One region of the Paenibacillus sp. FSL P2-0322 genome, then DNA from elsewhere that is predicted to be linked to it. Evidence: a T-box and tRNA genes for the amino acid it is inferred to sense, from the RefSeq annotation. Region 1 holds a T-box; the other holds one or more tRNA genes.
The links. The T-box of region 1 lies ahead of ileS (isoleucine--tRNA ligase). A T-box ahead of a tRNA ligase gene usually reads a tRNA of that ligase, here a tRNA-Ile.
Positions count from the first base shown of each region.

Region 2: it encodes a tRNA-Ile, which carries the amino acid that the T-box ahead of ileS (isoleucine--tRNA ligase) is inferred to sense. The anticodon was not compared.

Region 1 is NZ_CP150243.1:3,976,755-3,980,132, forward strand. It holds gene ileS (isoleucine--tRNA ligase) at 1-1,915, opposite strand, end outside; T-box leader at 1,995-2,278, opposite strand; gene MKY24_RS17475 (DivIVA domain-containing protein) at 2,447-2,956, opposite strand; gene MKY24_RS17480 (YlmH/Sll1252 family protein) at 3,129-3,378, opposite strand, start outside.
Region 2 is NZ_CP150243.1:436,356-439,733, forward strand. It holds rRNA gene MKY24_RS01885 (23S ribosomal RNA) at 1-798, shown strand, start outside; rRNA gene rrf (5S ribosomal RNA) at 950-1,066, shown strand; tRNA gene MKY24_RS01895 (tRNA-Ile) at 1,103-1,179, shown strand; tRNA gene MKY24_RS01900 (tRNA-Ala) at 1,202-1,277, shown strand; tRNA gene MKY24_RS01905 (tRNA-Asn) at 1,282-1,357, shown strand; tRNA gene MKY24_RS01910 (tRNA-Met) at 1,392-1,465, shown strand; tRNA gene MKY24_RS01915 (tRNA-Ser) at 1,469-1,560, shown strand; tRNA gene MKY24_RS01920 (tRNA-Glu) at 1,593-1,664, shown strand; tRNA gene MKY24_RS01925 (tRNA-Val) at 1,671-1,746, shown strand; tRNA gene MKY24_RS01930 (tRNA-Met) at 1,777-1,850, shown strand; tRNA gene MKY24_RS01935 (tRNA-Asp) at 1,876-1,952, shown strand; tRNA gene MKY24_RS01940 (tRNA-Phe) at 2,019-2,091, shown strand; tRNA gene MKY24_RS01945 (tRNA-Thr) at 2,118-2,193, shown strand; tRNA gene MKY24_RS01950 (tRNA-Tyr) at 2,198-2,283, shown strand; tRNA gene MKY24_RS01955 (tRNA-His) at 2,303-2,375, shown strand; tRNA gene MKY24_RS01960 (tRNA-Gln) at 2,393-2,467, shown strand; tRNA gene MKY24_RS01965 (tRNA-Lys) at 2,472-2,547, shown strand; tRNA gene MKY24_RS01970 (tRNA-Leu) at 2,562-2,648, shown strand; tRNA gene MKY24_RS01975 (tRNA-Gly) at 2,655-2,729, shown strand; tRNA gene MKY24_RS01980 (tRNA-Cys) at 2,740-2,810, shown strand; tRNA gene MKY24_RS01985 (tRNA-Arg) at 2,837-2,913, shown strand; tRNA gene MKY24_RS01990 (tRNA-Pro) at 2,936-3,009, shown strand; tRNA gene MKY24_RS01995 (tRNA-Gly) at 3,019-3,089, shown strand; gene MKY24_RS02000 (PAS domain-containing protein) at 3,290-3,378, opposite strand, start outside.

The DNA.
Region 1 (3,378 bases):
TCGATTTAGCCTCACCTACAATGCCTTTGGAAAAACGTTTGCTATTCCATGGTGCACTATCAGACAGCAATGCCCAGCGGAAAGCATCTGTACCGTACTCGTCAATCACTTCCCACGGATCAATAACATTACCCTTGGATTTAGACATTTTCTGCCCCTGCTCATCCAGTACATGGCCTGTCGCCATGACAGCTTTATAAGGAGCTTTGCCAGTCAGCATAGTCGAAACCGCAAGCAAGCTATAGAACCAGCCACGAGTCTGGTCAATCCCTTCGCAGATCATATCTGCCGGAAATTGCTGCTCGAACGTTTCATTATTTTCAAAAGGATAATGATGCTGTGCAAACGGCATAGAGCCACTATCGAACCATACGTCGATTACTTCCGGTGTACGAGTCATCTCGTATTTACCGCATTGGCTACGAACCTTAATATCATCTACATATGGTTTGTGCAGCTCGATGTCCGCTGGTACAACGCCAATCGCACGTTCCCTCAATTCAGCAATACTATGTGGAGCGAACTGTTCTCCAGTTTCTTCACAAACCCAGATGTTTAGCGGTGTACCCCAATAGCGATCGCGACTGATGTTCCAATCCACCAGTTCCTCCAAAAACTTGCCAAAACGTCCTTCACGTATATGCCCCGGGTACCATTCGACTTCGCTGTTGTTGGCAATCAGTTGATCCTTGATCGCAGTTGTTTTGATAAACCAGCTGTCCATAGCATAGTACAATAATGGAGTATCGCAGCGCCAGCAGAACGGATAGCTATGCTCGTATTTTTCCTTGCTGTACAGCAAGCCTTTTTCGGACAGCATTTTAACAATATCTACATCACAGTCTTTTACAAAACGGCCTGCAAAATCAGTGATTTCCTCTACATAGTTACCTTGGAGATCCACTACGTTGATGAATTCAACACCATTTTCACGACATACCCGGTAATCATCCTCACCATGCGCTGGAGCCATATGAACGATACCTGTACCACTGGAGTCTGTTACGAACTTCGCACCCAGAATCTGATTACCCTTCTCAACCTGAAAATACGTAAATGGCGGGGTATACGTTTGGCCAACCAGTTCTGAACCGGATAGTGTGCCAATCACTTCATGATCGCCTTTAATTACGTCCTCAACCAGATTTTTAGCAACGATGTATACACCGTCTTCCTGCTTCACACGTGCATATTCCAGTTCAGGGTTGACGGCGAGCGCCACGTGACTCGGCAAGGTCCAAGGTGTTGTGGTCCAAGCCAGTACATATTCACCACTGCTATGCAACTTGAATTTGGCAGTGGCACTCAGATCCTTCACATCTTTGTAGCCCTGCGCTACTTCATGAGAACTTAGCGTCGTCTGACAATCCGGGCAATACGGACTCACACGATGACCACGATACAGCAGATCTTTTTCATGAATTGTCGCCAAAATGTTCCATACGCTCTCGATATAGTTATTATCCAATGTAATGTACGGGTTATCGAGGTCAGTCCAGTATCCGATCGCTTCGGTTAGATCACGCCATTGTTGCTCGTACTCAAACACGCTTGCCTTACATTTTTTAATAAACTTTTCAACGCCATATTCTTCAATTTCAGGTTTGTGGGAGATTCCCAGTTGCTTTTGTACACCCAATTCTACCGGCAAGCCATGCGTGTCCCAGCCTGCCTTACGTACGACGCGGTATCCCTTCATTGTCTGATAGCGACCTACAAAATCCTTAATTACACGGCCCAGCACGTGACCGATATGCGGTTTACCGTTAGCTGTTGGCGGGCCCTCATAAAACACAAAATTGGGCTTTCCTTCACGATTTGTTATGGATTTACGGAATGTGTCCTCTTGTTTCCATTTGCTCAGGATGCGCAGGTCACGGGACCGTGCTTTTTCTTTAACATCCACTCTGTTCATACTGTCATACTCCCTCTCTGCTCATCATTGATTTCCCTAGCATTTCCTAAAAAAAGCAACAAAAAAAGCCCCATCCCTGTAAAGGGACGAGACTGTGCTCGCGTTACCACCCTGATTCCGTAAAAACAGACCATTCTAAAATACAGTCTCATCACGGCTCTCTGAGCCCCACTCAACTACAGCAGGGCGCCATTATAACGCATGGCAAACGGTGATTGCTTACACACGCCATAAAAAATCTTAAGCGCTTCAGCTCACTTCTCCGGGAGGATCTTCGGTCATGTTCTGAACGTTGGCTTGCACCGGAAGGCCAACTCTCTGAGGGACAAATCATGACGTACTCGTTCCCATCAACGAATTAAACATGTTAAATTCATCGAATATTAAATCAGCAACATCGTTGCCTTGAATAACAACCATCAGCCGACGGACGGATAATCATTGAATTCAGTATAGTATTTACAGTTATAGCCTGTTTAAAGATAAAAGTCAACCCTAACAAAGCCTAATAAAAGCTTGTCAGAAATGAAATTAGTAAATTTCTTTCATCTCACGCTCGCGCTCCAGTACTTCGCGTTCCCGGTTTTCAAGGGCTTCCCAGCCGTCTTGGCTTAACAAGTCAAGCTGTGCTTCCACCAGTGTACGAAACCGTGCTCGGTAAATCGATGCCTGCTTCTTCAGTTCTTCAACCTCCAACGCGATCTTGCGGGATTTAGATAATGCTTCGTTCACAATACGGTCCGCATTTTTTTCCGCTTCCTTCACGATCAGTTGGGATTCTTTCTTGGCGTTGTTACGAACTTCATCAGCCGCTTCCTGCGCCACGATAATCGTCTTACTCAGCGTATCCTCAATGGTCGCGAAATGATCGAGCTTCTCCTGTACGTTCAACAACTCGGTGCTCAGTTCTTTATTTTCACGAATAACGCCCTCGTAATCTTTGATCACCTGATCCAAAAATTCATTAACCTGATCCTCATCATAACCGCGAAGCCGGCGGGCAAATTCCTTGTTATGTATATCCAATGGCGTTAATGGCATGCCGTCCACCTCCTATAAGATTGACAAAAAATACATTTTCCGCGTCACGACGCTCACTATCATCTATCGGTCATCATACCCCGTTTTGTGAATACTGTACAGAGCAAAATCGTTCCAGTTCTTCGCTATAGCTTAATTCTTTCGACAGAAAGCTCGTGATTCCTGCCTACAGCTATACAAACTTACCAATTTTGACACGGAATCTTCCCTTTTTTGTCATCCCGTCTGTTTCAAGCACTTTGAAACGCCCAAAACCCTGCATGGAAATAACGTCCCCAGCTTTAAGTGGAGTGGATGGATTCTCCTCCACCTTCCAATTTACCCGGCACCGTCCCGCCCGAATCGGTGTTAATATTTTACTGCGGCTTAGCTTGTATACATCGCTGGCAATACCGTCCAGTCGTAAAGAAGCGACAGTCAGA
Region 2 (3,378 bases), 2.6 Mb from region 1:
AATTTGGGTACGATCTGTACAGGATAGGTGGGAGCCGTTGAACTTTGAGCGCCAGCTTGAAGGGAGGCATCCTTGGGATACCACCCTGATCGTATCTAGGTTCTAACTTGGTACCGTGATCCGGTGCGAGGACAGTGTCAGGTGGGCAGTTTGACTGGGGCGGTCGCCTCCTAAAGAGTAACGGAGGCGCCCCAAGGTTCCCTCAGAATGGTTGGAAATCATTCGAAGAGTGCAAAGGCAGAAGGGAGCTTGACTGCGAGACCTACAAGTCGAGCAGGGACGAAAGTCGGGCTTAGTGATCCGGTGGTACCGCATGGAAGGGCCATCGCTCAACGGATAAAAGCTACCCTGGGGATAACAGGCTTATCTCCCCCAAGAGTCCACATCGACGGGGAGGTTTGGCACCTCGATGTCGGCTCATCGCATCCTGGGGCTGAAGTAGGTCCCAAGGGTTGGGCTGTTCGCCCATTAAAGCGGTACGCGAGCTGGGTTCAGAACGTCGTGAGACAGTTCGGTCCCTATCTGTCGTGGGCGTAGGAAATTTGAGAGGAGCTGTCCTTAGTACGAGAGGACCGGGATGGACGTACCGCTGGTGTACCAGTTGTTCCGCCAGGAGCACCGCTGGGTAGCTATGTACGGAAGGGATAAGCGCTGAAAGCATCTAAGCGTGAAGCCCCCCTCAAGATGAGATTTCCCAATTAGTAAGACCCCTTGAAGACGACGAGGTAGATAGGTTGGGGGTGGAAGTGCAGTAATGCATGGAGCTGACCAATACTAATCGGTCGAGGGCTTATCCTAAAATAAAACGCAAATGAGTTTCGGATCCAGTTTTCAGGGTGTAACCTTGAAAGTATGTACAAGTGACATATGATAAGCGCATGGCTATTCATTCACACGATAAGTGATGAACCGAATAACCGTACGGTAGAATTTGCACAGCAAATTCATGTTTGGTGGCGATAGCGGAGGGGTTCCACACGTACCCATCCCGAACACGACCGTTAAGCCCTCCAGCGCCGATGGTACTTGGACCGCAGGGTCCTGGGAGAGTAGGACGTCGCCAAGCGATATCCTTTAAAGGATGATGAAGTTTTACATGTTAGGGCCTTTAGCTCAGCTGGTTAGAGCGCACCCCTGATAAGGGTGAGGTCGGTGGTTCGAGTCCACTAAGGCCCACCACTTCTAGAATAACAAAAAGATTGGGGCCATAGCTCAGCTGGGAGAGCGCCTGCCTTGCACGCAGGAGGTCAGCGGTTCGATCCCGCTTGGCTCCACCAATATTCCCTGATAGCTCAGTTGGTAGAGCACTCGACTGTTAATCGAGTTGTCACAGGTTCGAGTCCTGTTCGGGGAGCCATGTTTTGAATATTTCTGACTTTTATATATAAGGTGGCGGCGTAGCTCAGCTGGCTAGAGCGTACGGTTCATACCCGTGAGGTCGGGGGTTCGATCCCCTCTGCCGCTACTCGGAGAGATACCCAAGTGGCTATAAGGGGACCCTCTGCTAAGGGGTTAGACTGCGAAAGTGGTGCGAGGGTTCGAATCCCTCTCTCTCCGCCATAAATTTATTGGAATCAGAACTTATTTTGTAAGGCCCGTTGGTCAAGGGGTTAAGACACCTCCCTTTCACGGAGGTAACAGGGGTTCGAATCCCCTACGGGTCATAATATGGAGGCTTAGCTCAGCTGGGAGAGCATCTGCCTTACAAGCAGAGGGTCGGGGGTTCGATCCCCTCAGCCTCCACCATAAGAAAATTTGATAAATCCCTTTTAATGTCGCGGGGTGGAGCAGTTCGGTAGCTCGTCGGGCTCATAACCCGAAGGTCGTAGGTTCAAATCCTGCCCCCGCAATTAATTTCCTATTGGAAATGCCTCTGGAACTGTGGTGTAGAGGCCTAACATGCCTGCCTGTCACGCAGGAGATCGCGGGTTCGAATCCCGTCAGTTCCGCCATTTTAATCTCATATATAGTTGACATATATAGTGCGGATTATATGGTGTAGTAATAAAACAAAATATGGCTCGGTAGCTCAGTCGGTAGAGCAGAGGACTGAAAATCCTCGTGTCGGCGGTTCGATTCCGTCCCGAGCCACCTTTCAAGTGGGAAATGAGTAATGTGCCGGTGTAGCTCAACTGGTAGAGCAACTGACTTGTAATCAGTAGGTTGGGGGTTCAAGTCCTCTCGCCGGCACCATTTTGGAGGATTAGCGAAGTGGCCAAACGCATCAGACTGTAAATCTGCTCCCTTACGGGTTCGGTGGTTCGAATCCATCATCCTCCACCAGTCTTTTCATAATCATATGGCGGTCGTGGCGAAGTGGTTAACGCACCGGACTGTGACTCCGGCATTCGTGGGTTCAAGCCCCATCGGCCGCCCTTTATTCTTAATTTATTGGGGATTAGCCAAGCGGTAAGGCAACGGACTTTGACTCCGTCATGCATAGGTTCAAATCCTATATCCCCAGCCATTAAGAGCCATTAGCTCAGTTGGTAGAGCACCTGACTTTTAATCAGGGTGTCGAAGGTTCGAGTCCTTCATGGCTCACCATTTATAATTATTTTGCGGTCGTGGCGGAATTGGCAGACGCGCACGGTTCAGGTCCGTGTGGGCTAACCCCCGTGGAGGTTCGAGTCCTCTCGACCGCACCATATTTTGCGGACGTGGCTCAGCGGTAGAGCATCGCCTTGCCAAGGCGAGGGTCGCGGGTTCGATTCCCGTCGTCCGCTCCATTATCCATACGGCGCCATAGCCAAGTGGTAAGGCAAAGCTCTGCAAAAGCTTCATCCCCAGTTCAAATCTGGGTGGCGCCTTGACTGCTCATTATGGATTTAAATATGCGCCCTTAGCTCAGCTGGATAGAGCGTTTGACTACGAATCAAAAGGCCGGGAGTTCGAATCTCTCAGGGCGCGCCATTTCTTAAAAAAAGTATAATGTCGGGATGTAGCTCAGCTTGGTAGAGCACCTGGTTTGGGACCAGGGGGTCGCATGTTCAAATCGTGTCATCCCGATACTGATTTGCGGGTGTAGTTCAATGGTAGAACTCCAGCCTTCCAAGCTGGTAGCGTGGGTTCGATTCCCATCACCCGCTTTTTGCTATAGCGGATTCTTGTTGCCTCAGTGGTGACACCTTATAAATAAAGAGAGCCTGTCTGGGGACAGAGCTCTCTCTTTTTTTGTATTTATCTTCATGTACCCACAATGTGTTGATTATTCATAATCTCGGTATCGGTGTATATCGTTCTGATCATACAACTGGTATACACCGATAACCGATCTAGTGGACAGTTTTTACACGGGAATGGTCAGCTGGATGGAGGTTCCCTCATCTGGAGCAGAGGTCATGCTCATAAATCCCCCTACCCCTCTAGCTCGTTCTT